2 linked regions of the Sphaerisporangium krabiense genome follow. The protein of the gene in region 2 interacts with the protein of the main gene of each other region in a pairwise test. Links are inferred from orthologs where the notes say so. Each region holds a gene or a part of one and is shown on either strand. Other genes may lie near its edges.

The links. Proteins that work in one complex are often made in the same cells at the same time.
Region 1: the proteins of ndk (region 2) and BJ981_RS00815 interact in binary tests that used the Escherichia coli proteins (3 or more experiments, as listed by UniProt). The link is inferred for Sphaerisporangium krabiense from one-to-one orthologs.

Annotation. Positions count from the first base shown.
Region 1 is NZ_JACHBR010000001.1:173,079-180,408, forward strand. Bases 2,761-5,580 are described here. They hold BJ981_RS00815 (uracil-DNA glycosylase), read left to right. Parts: upstream 2,761-3,741; coding sequence 3,742-4,419; downstream 4,420-5,580. Other genes in these bases: BJ981_RS00810 (carbohydrate ABC transporter permease), read left to right, coding at 2,761-3,619; pgm (phosphoglucomutase (alpha-D-glucose-1,6-bisphosphate-dependent)), read right to left, coding at 4,471-5,580. In the rest of the region: BJ981_RS00800 (ABC transporter substrate-binding protein), read left to right, coding at 1-1,197; BJ981_RS00805 (carbohydrate ABC transporter permease), read left to right, coding at 1,209-2,717; more of BJ981_RS00810, read left to right, coding at 2,714-2,760; more of pgm, read right to left, coding at 5,581-6,120; BJ981_RS00825 (SAM-dependent methyltransferase), read left to right, coding at 6,351-7,124; BJ981_RS00830 (MTH1187 family thiamine-binding protein), read right to left, coding at 7,161-7,330. UniProt on the Escherichia coli protein: Excises uracil residues from the DNA which can arise as a result of misincorporation of dUMP residues by DNA polymerase or due to deamination of cytosine.
Region 2 is NZ_JACHBR010000002.1:58,221-65,691, reverse strand. The notes cover bases 3,625-6,585. They hold ndk (nucleoside-diphosphate kinase), read right to left. Parts: upstream 5,338-6,585; coding sequence 4,912-5,337; downstream 3,625-4,911. Other genes in these bases: BJ981_RS28345 (hypothetical protein), read right to left, coding at 5,394-6,585; BJ981_RS28355 (rod shape-determining protein), read right to left, coding at 3,642-4,673. Also shown: mrdA (penicillin-binding protein 2), read right to left, coding at 1-1,825; rod shape-determining protein MreD, read right to left, coding at 1,822-2,352; rod shape-determining protein MreC, read right to left, coding at 2,357-3,616; more of BJ981_RS28345, read right to left, coding at 6,586-7,109; BJ981_RS28340 (DUF4233 domain-containing protein), read right to left, coding at 7,127-7,471. UniProt on the Escherichia coli protein: Major role in the synthesis of nucleoside triphosphates other than ATP. The ATP gamma phosphate is transferred to the NDP beta phosphate via a ping-pong mechanism, using a phosphorylated active-site intermediate.

The DNA.
Region 1 (7,330 bases), on a different replicon or contig from region 2:
CAGGGCGTCACCATCGAGGTCGCGGCCAAGTGGACCGGCGAGGAGCAGGAGAACTTCCAGAAGGTGATCGACGCCTTCCAGGCCAAGACCGGCGCCAAGGTCACCTACGCCTCGACGGGGGAGGACACCGGCGCCTACCTCGGCCCGCGCATCCAGGGCGGCAACCCGCCGGACGTCGCGATCCTGCCGCAGCCGGGCCTCGTGCAGCAGTACGCCGACCAGAAGGCGCTCAAGCCGCTGTCCACCGAGGTCCAGAAGCAGATCGACCAGAACTACACCCCGTACTGGAAGGAGCTGGGCTCGGCCGGCGGCCAGGTGTACGGCGTGCTGGTGAAGGCGGCGCACAAGTCCCTGGTCTGGTACCGCCAGCCGGCCTTCGACGACGCGGGCGCGCAGCCGGCGACCACGTGGGACGACCTGATCGGCAAGACGGCCCAGTCGCTCGCCGACTCCGGGACCGCCCCGTTCGCGCTGTGCGGCGCCTCGGGCTGGACGCTGACCGACCTGTTCGAGAACATCTACCTGTCCAGCGCGGGGCCGGAGAACTACGACAAGCTCTCCAAGCACGAGATCCCCTGGACCGACGCCACGGTGAAGACCGCGCTGGAGAAGATGGCCCAGATCTTCTCCAAGAAGGACTTCATGGCCGGCGGCGCCTCGGGCGCGCTGCAGACCGACTTCCCCACCTGTGTCACGCAGGTCTACGGCGAGAAGAAGGCCGCCATGGTGATCGAGGCGGACTTCGTCGCGGTCTCGGTCGGCCAGTCCGGCGCCAAGGTGGGCGAGGACGCCAAGATCATGCCGTTCCCGCCGGCGGGCGCCACGCCTCCGGTCGTGCTCGGCGGTGACGTCGCCGTCGCGCTCAAGGACGGCAAGGGCGCGATGGCCCTGCTGGAGTACCTGGCGTCGGCGGAGGGAGGCTCGGTCTGGGCCAAGCAGCCCGGCTACCTGTCCCCCAACCGCAACGTCTCCCCCGACAACTACCCCGACGCGCTGACCAAGCAGCTCGCGCAGACGATCATCTCCGCGGGCGAGGCGGTCAGGTATGACATGTCGGACCTGGCGCCCAGCGCCTTCGGCGGCACCGACGGCAAGGGCGAGTGGAAGCACCTCCAGGACTTCGTGCGCAACCCCTCCGATGTGAAGGGCACCCAGGAGAAGCTCGAGGCCGACGCCGCGAAGGCCTGGAAGAAGTAGGGACGGCGGCCGTGACCGAACGGTTGGACGGCCCGCAGACCCCGCGCGGCGACGGCGACGTCGCCCGCGGGGCCTCCCCCGGACCGGACGAGCCCCCTCAGCCCCCGCCCTCCTCGGGCACCGGCGGGGACGAGGCTGCGAACACCCCCACGAACACCCCCACGGACACCACCGGGAACACCGCCGCGAACACCGTCCCGGCCGCCGCGCCCGCGGCGCGGACGACCAGGTCGGGCAATCTCGGGCCCTCTCCCAAGGTGGCCCTGCTCTTCCTGGTGCCGGCGTTCGTCATCCTCGGCGCGTGGGTGGTCTACCCGATCATCTACTCGATCGTCCGCAGCCTGTACGACGCCAACGGCGACGGGTTCGTCGGCCTCGGCAACTACGCGTCCATCTTCAGCGACTCCGGCACGCTCACCACGATCAGGAACAACCTGATCTGGGTGGTCGTGGCGCCCAGCCTGGTCACCGCGCTCGGCCTGCTGTTCGCGGTGCTCACCGAGCGCGTCCGCTGGGCGACGGCGTTCAAGCTGGTCGTGTTCATGCCCATGGCGGTGTCGTTGCTGGCCTCCGGCGTCATCTTCCGGCTCGTCTACGAGCAGGACCCCGACAGGGGCGTGGCCAACGCGATCATCACCTCGGTACACGACGTGTTCGCCTCCAGCAGCGGCTACCCGGGGGCGCGCCCGCGCGAGAACGACCAGGCGCCCGCCGTCCTGGACAAGGGCGCGGTGGTCACCCGCCGGCAGGCCCAGCCCGGCGTCCAGGTGGCGATCCCGCTGGTCGGCCTGAAGACCGAGGCCCTGCCCGAGCAGGCCGCCGCCGCCAAGCCCGCCACCACGGCGCCGGGCGAGCTGGCGGGAACGGTCTGGCTGGACTTCACCCCGGGCGGCGGCACGGCGAACCAGATCGACGGCAACGAGAAGGGGATGCCGGACGTCACCGTGGAGGCCGTCTCCGGCGGCCAGGTCAAGGCGACGACGACCACGGCGGCCGACGGCACCTTCCACTTCTCCGGCCTGCCCGCCGGGTCCTACCAGCTGCGGCTGCCCCAGGAGAACTTCGCCCAGCCGTTCGCGGGCGCGACCTGGCTCGGGCCCGCGCTGATCACGCCGGCCATCATCGGCGCGTTCATCTGGGTGTGGGCCGGGTTCGCCATGGTGCTGATCGCGGCGGGCCTGTCGGCCATCCCGCGCGACGCGCTGGAGGCCGCCCGCATCGACGGCGCGACCGAGTGGCAGGTGTTCCGCCGCATCACCGTCCCGCTGCTGTCCCCGGTGCTGCTCGTCGTGCTGGTGACGATGATCATCAACACGCTGAAGGTCTTCGACCTGGTGTTCGTCATCGCCCCCGGGTCCGCCCAGCCGCAGGCCAACGTGATCGCGCTGGAGATGTGGCGCGTCTCGTTCGGCGGCGGCGGAAACCAGGGACTCGGCAGCGCGCTCGCGATCTTCCTGCTCGTGCTCGTCCTGCCCTTCATGGCCATCAACATCCGGCGGTTCCGGAGGGAGCAGGCATGACGACGCTCACGGCGTCCCCCACCTCGCCCACGAACCCGGGGCCGGGGACGCTCCGCCGCGGGGCGCTGTCCCGGGTGGCCGACCGGGTCGGGGGCGGGCTGGTCCAGGTCGTCCTCATCGTGCTCGGCCTGTTCTGGCTGGTCCCCACGCTGGGGCTGCTGGTGGTGTCGCTGCGCGCGGACGCCGACAACAACTCCAGCGGCTGGTGGACGGTCTTCACCAAGCCGGCGCAGATCACGTTCGACAACTACTCCCACCTGCTGTCCACCGGGTTCACCTCGTCGTTCTGGAACACCGTGGCGATCACGGTGCCCGCGACGGTCCTCGTCATCGGCTTCGCCGCCATGGCGGCCTACGCCTTCGCCTGGATCGAGTTCCCCGGGCGCGACCTGCTGTTCCTCGTGGTCGTGGCGCTGCTGGTGGTGCCGGTCCAGATCGCGCTGATCCCGATCGCCAAGATGTACGGCGCGCTCGGCGTCTTCGGCACGATCCCCGGCGTGGTGCTGTTCCACACGGCGTTCGGGCTCCCGTTCGCGATCTTCCTGTTGCGCAACTTCTTCGTCGGCATCCCCAAGGAGCTGCTGGAGGCCGCGCGCATGGACGGCGCCGGGGAGTGGAAGATCTTCGCGACCGTGGTGTTCCCGCTGGCCAAGCCCGCGGTCGCCTCGCTCGGCATCTTCCAGTTCCTGTGGGTGTGGAACGACCTGCTGGTGGCGCTGGTCTTCGCCGACACCAACGCGCAGCCGATGACCAAGGCGCTGCAGTCCCAGATGCGCCAGTTCGGTACCAACGTGGACATCCTCGCGCCGGGAGCCTTCCTGTCGCTGATCATCCCCCTGGTGCTCTTCTTCTCGTTCCAGCGCTACTTCGTGCAGGGCCTGCTCGCGGGCTCGGTCAAGTAGCGGACTCGGGTGCCCGTCTCGCGGGGGCAGGCGGGCACCCGGCGTCCCGGACGGCCGCGAAAAGCCGGGGCGGCGCCGCCGGTCTGCGTCCGGTTGTCGGTCGTCACGGCTAGGATCCCGGCATGACCGGTCGTCCATTAAACGAAGTCGTCGAATCCGGGTGGGCCACCGCCCTGGAGCCGGTCGCCGAGCGCATCGCCGCGCTGGGCGACTTCCTCAGGCAAGAGATCGCCGAGGGCCGGCAATATCTCCCCGCGGGCCCCAACGTCCTGCGGGCGTTCCAGCAGCCGTTCGACCAGGTGCGCGTGCTCATCGTCGGGCAGGATCCCTATCCCACCCCCGGTCACGCCATCGGCCTGAGCTTCGCCGTCGCGCCGGACGTCCGCCCGCTGCCGGGCAGCCTGGTCAACATCTTCAAGGAGTACGCCGCCGACCTCGGCTACCCTCCCCCGTCCAACGGCGACCTGACTCCGTGGACCGACCAGGGGGTGCTGCTGCTCAACAGGGCGCTCACCGTCGCGCCCGGCAAGCCCGCCTCCCACCGGGGCAAGGGCTGGGAAGAGGTCACCGAGCAGGCCATCCGCGCGCTCGTCGCCCGCGGCGGCCCGCTGGTGGCCATCCTGTGGGGCCGTGACGCCCGGTCGCTCAAGCCCCTGCTCGGCGCGGTGCCGGCCATCGAGTCGGCCCACCCGAGCCCGCTGTCGGCGCGCAGCGGCTTCTTCGGCAGCCGCCCGTTCAGCCGCGCCAACGACCTGCTCACCAAGCAGGGGGCCGGCCCTGTGGAGTGGAAGCTCCCCTGACCGAACGCCTCCGACGCGCCCGCCGATCAGGGCGGGCGCGTCACGGGGCGTTCAGGCCCCGGCGCGCTTCAGCGCCGCGGCGACCAGCGTGCGGGCCTCGTCCTGCACGAGGGCCAGGTGGTCCGGGCCCCGGAACGACTCGGCGTAGATCTTGTAGACGTCCTCGGTGCCCGACGGGCGCGCGGCGAACCAGGCGTTCCCGGTCGACACCTTGAGCCCGCCGAGCGGGGCGCCGTTGCCGGGCGCCGCCGTCTGCACGTTCGTGACCGGGTCTCCGGCGAGCGTCCCCGCGGTGACGTCCTCGGCGGACAGCCGCGCCAGCGCCGCCTTCTGCTCGCGGGTGGCGGGCGCGTCGACGCGGGCGTAGGCGGGGTCGCCGAACCGGCGCACGAGCCCGGCGTACAACTCGCTCGGGGTCTCGCCGGTCACCGCGACGATCTCGGAGGCCAGCAGGGCGAGGATGATGCCGTCCTTGTCGGTGGTCCACACCGAGCCGTCGCGCCGCAGGAACGACGCGCCCGCGCTCTCCTCGCCGCCGAAGCCGAGCGAGCCGTCGAGCAGCCCGCCGACGAACCACTTGAACCCGACCGGCACCTCGTACAGCTCACGGCCGAGGTCGGCGACCACCCGGTCGATCATGCCGCTGCTCACCATGGTCTTGCCCACCCGGGCGCCGGCCGGCCAGCCGGGGCGGTGGTTCCACAGGTAGGAGATGGCGACGGCGAGGTAGTGGTTGGGGTTCAGCAGCCCGCCGTCGGGGGTGACGATGCCGTGCCGGTCGGCGTCGGCGTCGTTGCCCGTCGCCACCTGGTAGGCCGAGCGGCCGGCGATCAGGGACGCCATCGCGTGCGGCGACGAGCAGTCCATGCGGATCTTGCCGTCCCAGTCCAGCGTCATGAACCGCCAGGTCGGGTCGACGGCGGGGTTGACCACGGTGAGGTCCAGGCGGTGCCGTTCCGCGATCTCGCCCCAGTAGGCCACGCTGGCGCCGCCGAGGGGGTCGGCCCCGATGCGCACGGACGCGCCGCGGATCGCGTCCAGGTCCACGACGGCGGGGAGGTCGTCGACGTAGGCGCCGAGGAAGTCGTAGCGGCCGGTGGTCTCGGCCGCGAGCGCCCGCTCGTAGGGGACGCGCCTGACCTCCTTGAGTCCTCCGGCGATCAGCGTGTTCGCGCGGTCCTGGATCCAGGAGGTGGCGTCGGTGTCGGCGGGGCCGCCGTTCGGCGGGTTGTACTTGTAGCCGCCGTCGGAGGGCGGGTTGTGGGAGGGGGTCACCACGACGCCGTCCGCCAGGCCCGAGGCGCGGCCCCGGTTGTGGGTGAGGATCGCGTGGGACACCGCGGGGGTCGGGGTGTAGCCGTCCCGGGAGTCGACGAGCACGGTGACGCCGTTGGCGGCGAAGACCTCCAGCGCGGTGACCCGGGCGGGCTCCGACAGCGCGTGGGTGTCCACGCCGAGGAACAGCGGCCCGTCCACTCCCTGCCGGGCGCGGTACTCGCAGATGGCCTGGCTGGTTGCCGCGATGTGGTCCTCGTTGAAGGCCGTGTCGAGCGAGGAGCCGCGATGGCCCGAGGTGCCGAAGGACACCCGCTGTTCCGGGCGGCCGGGGTCGGGGTGCAGGGCGTAGTACGCCGTCACGAGACGGGGCACATCGACCAGGTCGGACGCCTGCGCCGGCTTGCCGGCGCGCTCGTGCACCATGAGAACTCCCTTGTCACACGCTTGTTCCGCTGCGGTGGCACTACCCTCGGCCGGTCCGGTTCATACGGATATCGGAACCCGGGCCGGGGCCGATGCTACTCAGCCGGAGGGGTCGCCTCGAACCCCCACCTAACGGCACGCCGAAAATTCGGGACTGATCCGACCTGCGGCGTCGCACTAGATTAGGGAAATTCCCGCTTCAGGCCTCCGGCCGGAACCGTGAGGAGGAGATGCGCGTGACCACGGCACTCGACGCCATCGACGTCCGCACGCCCAACCCGGCCCGCGTCTACGACTACATGCTCGGCGGCAAGGACAACTTCGCGGCCGACCGCGAGGCGGCCGAGCAGGTCGCCCGGCTGTTCCCCGAGTCCAGCGACGGCGTCCGCTACAACCGCCTGTTCCTCGGCAACGCCGTCCGCCACCTCGCCGGGGAGTGCGGGATCCGCCAGTTCGTCGACATCGGCGCGGGCCTGCCCACCCAGGACAACGTGCACCAGGTCGCCCACGCGGTCGCGCGGGACGCGCGCGTCGTGTACGTGGACAACGACCCGGTGGTGTGCGTGCACGGCCGCGCGCTGCTGGCCAACACCGACACCGTCGCCATGATCGACGGGGACGTCCGCAGGCCCGGCGACATCCGCGACAAGGTCGCCGGGACCGGCCTCATCGACTGGAACCGGCCGGTGGGGCTGCTCATGGTGGCGGTCCTGCACTTCGTCGAGGACCCCGGCGAGCACGTGGCCATGCTGCGCGACCTGCTCGCCCCGGGCAGCCACCTGGTGATCACCCACCTGAGCACGACGCCGGAGCGCGCCGCCGACATGGCGCGGCTGCGGGAGCTCTACGCGCGTTCCGGCATCACGCTGGTGCCGCGCGGGGTCGCGGAGATCGAGCGCCTGTTCGGCGACTTCGAGCCCCTGGACCAGCGGCGCTTCATCTTCCCCGACCTCGCCGAGCGCATCGCCCGGCTCGGCTGGGGCGGCGTGGCCCGCAAGCACTGACCCGGCCCCGGGGCTCAGGCGGAGCGCCGGGCGGGCTCAGGCGTCGAGGTGGCGTTCGAGGGACTCCAGTTTCCCGGTCATCGCGTCGGAGACGCCGGGGCGGACGTCGGCCTTCAGGACCAGGCTGACGCGCGGGGCGACCTCGGCGACGGCCTCCACGGCCCGTTTGACGACGTCCATCACCTCGTCCCACTCGCCCTCGACGG
Region 2 (7,471 bases):
TGCCGTACACCTCCGCCGTGCCGGTCTTGCCGCCGATCTTCACCACGTCCATCGGGAAGCCGCCGAACGCGCCCGCCGCCGTGCCGTCCGAGGTCACCTCGCTCAGCGCTTTGCGGATGTAGTCACGGGTGCCCTTGTCGACCGGAAGCCGTCCCGTCACCGGGGCCTTGATCTCCTCGACGTGGCTGCCGTCCGGCCGCACGATCGCCTTGGCGATGCGCGGGCTGCGCAGCTTGCCGTCCCCGACCAGGGCGGCGTAGGCGGCGGCCAGCTGCAGCGGCGTCACCAGTACGTCCCCCTGCCCGATGGAGAGGTTGGCGGCCTCGGCGGCCTTCCACTGCATGCCCTCCACGCAGTTCTCGTGGGCGAGCCTCTTGAGGTAGGCCGCCCGGCCGGGGTTCTTCTTCTCCACCTCGGGATAGCCGGTCTTGGCGCGCTGGCAGCTCAGGTGGTGGGTGGCGTCCCACATCTGCTTCTTCCAGGCCCGGCCCGGGATGCGCCCGGGCACCTCGCCGGGAAGGTCGATGCCGGTCCTCCTGCCGAACCCGAACGCCTTGGCGGTGTTGGTCATCGGCTCCTTGGGGCGGCGGACGGGGGTGAGGCCGCCGTCCCGCTGCCACATCTCGTAGGCCGCCTTGTAGAAGATCGTGTCGCAGGACTTCACCAGGGCCGTGTGAAGATCGAGCACGCCGAGGGGGATGCCGTGGAAGTTGTGGAACGCCGTGCCCGCGACGTCGAACACCCCCGGGCAGTCGTACTTGCCGTGCAAGGGGTAGCCGTCCCTGACCATCGCCGACACCGAGGAGACCTTGAACGTCGAGCCGGGCGCGTACTGGCCGTGGGTCGCGCGGGAGATCAGCGGCAGGCCCGCCTTCTCCGACAGCAGGTGCTGGTAGTCCTTCTCGGAGATGCCGCCCGCCCAGACCGAGGGATCGTAGGTCGGCATGCTGCCGATCGCGACCACCCCGCCGGTCCGCACGTCCAGCACCACCGCGGCGGCGCCGTCCGCGCTCGGCGCGCTCTTCATGGCCTTGGCCAGCGCCGCGTCCACGGCCTTCTGCACGTTGACGTCCATGTTCGTGATCAGCACGTCGCCGGGCACGGGCGAGGTCTGCCGCTCGACGCCGAGCACCTTGCCCATGCGGTCGACCTGGACCCGGCGCAGGCCGGACTGGCCGCGCAACGCCTCGTCGTAGACGTACTCCAGGCCGTCCCTGCCGACCAGGTCGACGCCGGAGAAGTTCGCCTTGAGCTTGGAGCGCTTCTTCAGCTCCTCCTCGGTGACCGGCTGCAGGTAGCCGAGCGTCTGGGACGCGCCCGTCCCGAGGGGATAGTCGCGGACGGCCTGCACCTCGGCGACGACCCCTGGGAAGTCCTCCTGGCGCTCCAGGATCTGCAGGGCCTGCCGGGTGGAGACGTCGTCGTCGATGGGGATCTGCGAGTAGAGGGAGCCGGGCCAGCACGGACGGTGCACCTTCGGCCCGCACGGGCGGATGCGCTGGCGCAGCTCCTTCAGCGGACGGCCCAGCACCGCCCCGAGGCGTTTCAGCACCGCGGCGCCGCCGTCTCGCATGCGCTCGAACTCGGCGCGGTCCACCGAGACCACCAGCGAGGCGCGGTTGCGCACCAAGGGACGCCCCGAGGCGTCCAGGATCTGCCCGCGCACGGCCGGGACGATGACGTCGCGGGTGCGGGTCTCGGTCGCCGCGACCACGAACTGCGACCCGTGCACGACCTGCACCTGCCACAGCCGCACGGTCAGCACCGCCAGCAGCGTCAGGACCAGGAACTGCAGCACGACCAGCCGGGCGCGGACACGGGTCACACGTGCCTCCGAACCGGGTAGGCCCCCGTGGGGACGGCCTCGCGCCGGTGGCGGCGCGCGGAGAACCGCGAGACCCCCCAGAACACCGCCGCCGCGACCGCCAGGTTGTACATGACCAGGACCGGCCACACGCGCGGCAGCGTGTGCCAGTCGGCCCGCGGGTCGCCGAGCAGCCCGCCGACCCCGGCCGCCAGGAGCGGCGCGACCATGACCGCGACGATCACCGTGACCGCCGACGCCCCCGGCGCCCGCTCGGCGGCACGCCCCACCGCGTAGCCCACCAGGCAGAACACCAGCGCGTACTGGCCCATGACGTGCGCCGAGGGCGGCAGCACGTCGGCGGCCAGGCCCATGGCGAAGCCCGCGGCGGCCCCGGGCACCGGCCCGCGTGCCAGGGCGAACATCACCACGCCGAGGAGCACCAGGTCAGGGGCTCCACCCCCGGGAAGGGGGAGGCGGTTCACGATGCTCACCTGCACGATCATGATGAGGCCGGCGAGCAGCACCGCCGTGATCGCTCGGAGCACTGTGTCACGTCCTCCCGCCCGCTCGGTCCCGCCCGTGCCCCGCACGGCCGTCATGTCCGTCACGCTTCTCGCGCGCGGGCCGGTGGGCCCGTGGCGCCCGGCGGGCCGGCGGGGCGTGCCGGGCGTGCGCGCCGCGCCGCCTCGCCTCGCCGTCCTCCTCGCGCCGTGGTCGCTCGCCGGGGTCCTCCCGCCGCTCGCCGCGCCGCTCTTCCCGCCTCTCCTCGCGGCGCTCCTCCTGCCGCCCGTCCCGTCGTTCGTCCCGGGGCTCACCCCGGCGCTCCTCCCGGCGGTCCTCGCGCGTCGTCGCGGACGGCGAGGGCGCGGGGGCCGGCGCCGAGGGGGGCGGCGCGGCGGGAGGAGCGGGCGCGCGGGCCTGCTTCTTGGGCGGCGGAGGCGCGGGCGGGAGCATGGCGTCCCGTGGATCGCGGCGCGGCGCCTTCACGACCACCCCGACCACGTCCAGCGCCGCGAAGTCGACGAACGGCCTGGCGTAGGCCACCCGGGTCAGCTCGCCCGGCGTCGGCTCCACGCGTTCGATCACCCCCACCGGCAGGCCCGGCGCGTACGGCACGCCGTTCTCCGACCCGAAGCTCACGATGCGGCGCCCCGCCGACAGCGACGCCGCCGAGTCCAGCAACCGGAAGCGGATCAGACGGCTCTCCGCGGCCGGGCCGAGGCCCGTCACCACGCCCACCTGGTTGCCGCCCTCCATGCGCGCCCCCGCCGTCGAGGCCGGATCGGTCAGCAGGACCACCGTGGAGGTGCCGGGCCCGGTGTGGGCGATCCGCCCCACCAGGCCGTCCCCGTTCAGCACGGTCATGTCCGGCCGCACGCCGTCGCCCGACCCCGCGTCGATCTCGACCGCCTCCTCGAACCCCGGGACGCCGCGCCTCGCGATCACCTGGGCCGCGACCACGCGGTACCCGCCGAGGCCCGACAGCCCGAGCATGCGCGTGAGCTGCTCGGACCGCTGCCGGTCGAGCGTGCGCGCGGTCAGCTCGCGCCGCAGGCGGGAGTTCTCCGCGCGCACCGCCGCGATCTGCCGCTTGTACTCGCCGGCGGAGGCGTAGGTGTCGACGAGGTCGCCCATCGGCCCCACCACGTTCGTCCCGGCACGCTCGGCCACGCCGAACAGCGATGACGCCAGCGAGCGCACCGGCTCGAACAGGGAGTCGTCGCGCTGGCGGTGGTCGACGGTGATCAGGACGAGCGCCGCGGCCAGCAGCAGGCCAAGGATCAACCGCGCACGGCGCGTATCCCTCATCGGTCTCTCGGCTCCATCGATGTGGTCAGTGTCTCGGTTCGGGCACCAGGACCTGTTGCAGGACCTCGAACTCCTCGACGCACTTGCCCGAGCCGAGCGCCACCGAGTCCAGGGCGTTCTCCACGAGATGGATCGGCATGCCGGTCTCGTCGCGCAGACGGTCGTCCATGCCCTTCAGCAGCGCCCCGCCGCCGGTGAGGGCCACACCCCGGTCCATCAGGTCGCCGGACAGCTCGGGCGGGCACTTGTCCAGCGTCGACTTCACCGCGTCGATGATGGACTTCAGCGGCTCCTCGGTCGCCTTGCGGATCTCGTCCGCCGACACCACGATCGTCTTCGGCAGGCCGGTGACCAGGTCACGGCCGCGGATCTCGGCGTGACAGTCGTCCCCCATCGGGCAGGCGGAGCCGATCGCGATCTTGATCTCCTCGGCGGTGCGCTCCCCGAGCATCAGGGAGTACTCCTTCTTGGCGAACGCGATGATGGCCTGGTCCAGCTCGTCGCCGCCCACGCGGATCGACTGGCTGGTCACGATGCCGCCCATGGAGATGATCGCGACCTCGGTGGTGCCGCCGCCGATGTCGACCACCATGTTGCCGGTCGGCTCGTGGACGGGCAGCCGCGCGCCGATCGCGGCGGCCATCGGCTCCTCGATGATGTACACCCGGCGCGCCCCGGCCTGGTAGCCGGCCTCCTTGACGGCCCGCTGCTCGACGCCGGTGATCCCGCTCGGGACGGCGACGATGATGCGCGGCTTGGCGAAGTGCCGCCGTTTGTGCACGCGCTGGATGAAATAGCGGAGCATGCGCTCCGTGACGTCGAAGTCGGCGATCACGCCGTCCTTCAGCGGGCGTATCGCCACGATGTTCCCGGGCGTCCGGCCAATCATCCTCTTGGCCTCGATGCCCACTGCCACGATCTTGCCGGTGGTCGTGTTGATCGCCACCACCGACGGCTCGTTGAGCACGATGCCGCGCCCCCGCACGTACACCAACGTGTTGGCGGTGCCGAGGTCGACGGCCATGTCACGGCCGAGGAATGCCAGCTTGCTGCCCATGGGGAAGGAAACCTTCCTACAGGTCGTTCGCGAGAGATTACGATTCGCATTCGAATCGTAACGGAACGTACCCACTCGCGCGGGCAACGAGCCGCCCCGCCGGGGAAAATCTTGTCGCACTCACCTGATCACACGGCGGGGACCTGCGGAAACACCCTCCAACGAACGGGCCCCGGCGCGCCGTGCGCGCCGGGGCCCGTCCCACCCGGCCCTCGCGGGAGCCGGGAACGTCCATCGCTCAGAAACGGTCGGGGAAGAAGAGCTTGACCTCGCGGGCGGCCGACTCCGGCGAGTCGGAGCCGTGCACGACGTTCTCGCCGATCTCCAGCGCGTGGTCGCCGCGGATCGTGCCCGGCGCCGACTTCACCGGGTCGGTGGCGCCGGCCAGCGAGCGGAACGCCTCGATCGCGCGCGGCCCCTCCAGCACCAGGGCCACCAGCGGCCCGGAGGTGATGAACTCGACGAGCTCGCCGAAGAAGGGCTTCTCCGCGTGCTCGGCGTAGTGCGCCTTGGCCGTCTCCACGTCGAGCGTGCGAAGTTCCAAGGCCACGACCTTGAGGCCCTTGCGCTCCACGCGGGCGATCACGTCACCGATGAGGCCGCGGCGGACACCGTCGGGCTTGATCAGGACAAGCGTGCGCTCGGACACGGGAATCTCCTTCATTGTCAACGCCAGGCGCCACGCGAGACGGCCGGCGAGAGGGGAAGCGTGTGCGCAGCTTACCGGCCCGCGGACCCCTCGCCGTCCCCTTCCCGGCCGTCCTCGCCGCCGCCCGCCTCGGGGGACCGGGTGGGCGCGGGCACCACCGGGATCATCGACGTCTCCGGGCCGCCGCCGGCGTCCTCCTCGCCCGCCGCCCGGCCCGCCTCCTCCGGGCCCGCGGACCCGCCGGCCGCGCCGGTCGCCGCGTCGGTCGCCGCGCCGGCCGCCGCCCGGTCGTGACCGCCCTCGTCCGCGCCGTCCTCCATTCCCCGCGGCGGGACGTCGGTCACGGCGTCGGCCGGGACGTCCCCCAGGGCCCGATCGGCCGAGCGGGTCGCCAGCACCGCCCCCAGTACCAGGATGACGACCACGGCGAACCCGGCGACCAGCGCCCAGACGTGCAGCGCCTCGACGAACCCGTCGGCCATCGCCTGCGAGGTGACCTCACCCGACGTGCTGAGCGCATGCAATCGTTCCACTTGGATACCCGTTCCGAGCAGGAAGCCGCTGAGAACGGCCGGCAGGCAGAGGGACAGGGCGGACAACGCCGTGGACAAGGGCACCGCGCGGACGGCCGACGCGACCGCCACCGCCGCGCCGCCCGCGAGCAGCACGAACGGCACGAGCAGCGGCATGCCCGAAGGCGCCGGCACCAGCAGCCGGATCGCGCACAGCCCGGCCACCATGGCCACCAGCCCTCCGGCGGCGAGCTTGGACGCCGGAACCTCACCGAACCGGCCCGCGACCCGCGGGACGAAGCAGGTGGCCAGCACGAGCAGCACGGCCAGCCCGAACGGCGCCCACAGGCCCGACAGCCCCGGCCCGCCGAGGCCGCCCAGCTCCACGTAGGTGACCTGCGCGGCCGTCGGCAGCACCACCAGGCCGACGGCGACCATCACGAACGCGAGCGCCCGCCCTGCCGGCCCTCCGGCCCGCCCCGCGCACGCCGGCGTCAGCAGCACCGCCACCGCCACCGCGGCGGCCACGACGATCGACCACGGCGGCCACCCGAACGTGGTGCCGAGAGCGAGCAGCGCGACGCCGGCGGAAGGGCCCAGCGTGAACAGCACCCGCACCGACCGACCGTCCTCCGCGGTCCGGGCGTCCTCTCCGGTGAGACGGCTGATCGCGAAGTAGGCCGCGGCCAGCGCGAGCGCCACCCCCGTCAGCATCGGGTACGGCTGCAGCGTGACCCGCCACGACGTCACCTGGTCCAGCGGCCACAGCGCCAGCGCCTGAGCGGTCAGTAGGGCCCCCGCCAGGGCCGCCGCCCAGACGGAGACCAGCACCCCGCGCGAGGAGGCGGACCGTCCCCGGCAGGCGGCGAGAGTGGCGGGGACGAGCATGCCCGCGGCCGCGCCGTGCAGGGCCCTGAGGACCCCGACCGCCACGGCCGAGCCGGCGTAGCCTCCGGCCACGTCGGCCACGCCCAGCAGCACCAGTCCCGCGAGCAGGACGGGGGCGGGTGAGAACCGCCCGAGCGCCGCGGCGGTGAGCGGCACCACGCAGAGCATCACCGGCAGGGCGAGCCCGTGGGCGCGCAGGACGCCGACCCCGGCGATGTCCGGAGGCAGCAGGGCGGAGACCACCGAGATGGTGTTCGGGACGGCCACCATCGCCAGCGGAAGGGCGACGGCGGTCAGCAGCCCGACGATCACGTCGAGCACGAGCGGTATGCGATTGACCCGGCCGAGAGCCGTGAGGCCCGTGGCCTGGATTGGGGGGACGGCCATACCGGCCGACTTTAGCGTTAAGTCACGCCCTCGACACGCCGAGCGACGAATATCGCCGTGATCCACAGCGCGGCGAACACCACGCCGAGGAAGAACATGATCGGGACGAGGAACCCGGTCGCGATGGCCAGGACCTGCACCACGCTGCCCGCGATGTAGGCGAAGGGCCGCTTCAGCATGCCCGCCACCACGACGCACGCCACCGCGAGCCCCAGCCCGACCGTCACGGCCACCCCTGGCGACACCTTGTTGATCACGATCGCCACCGGCGTCACCAGCCCGAGGACGATCGCCTCCATCCCCAACACGCTCGCCCCGAGCCGCCGCATCCCAGGCGTGACCTTGAACCGCCCGCCCCCACC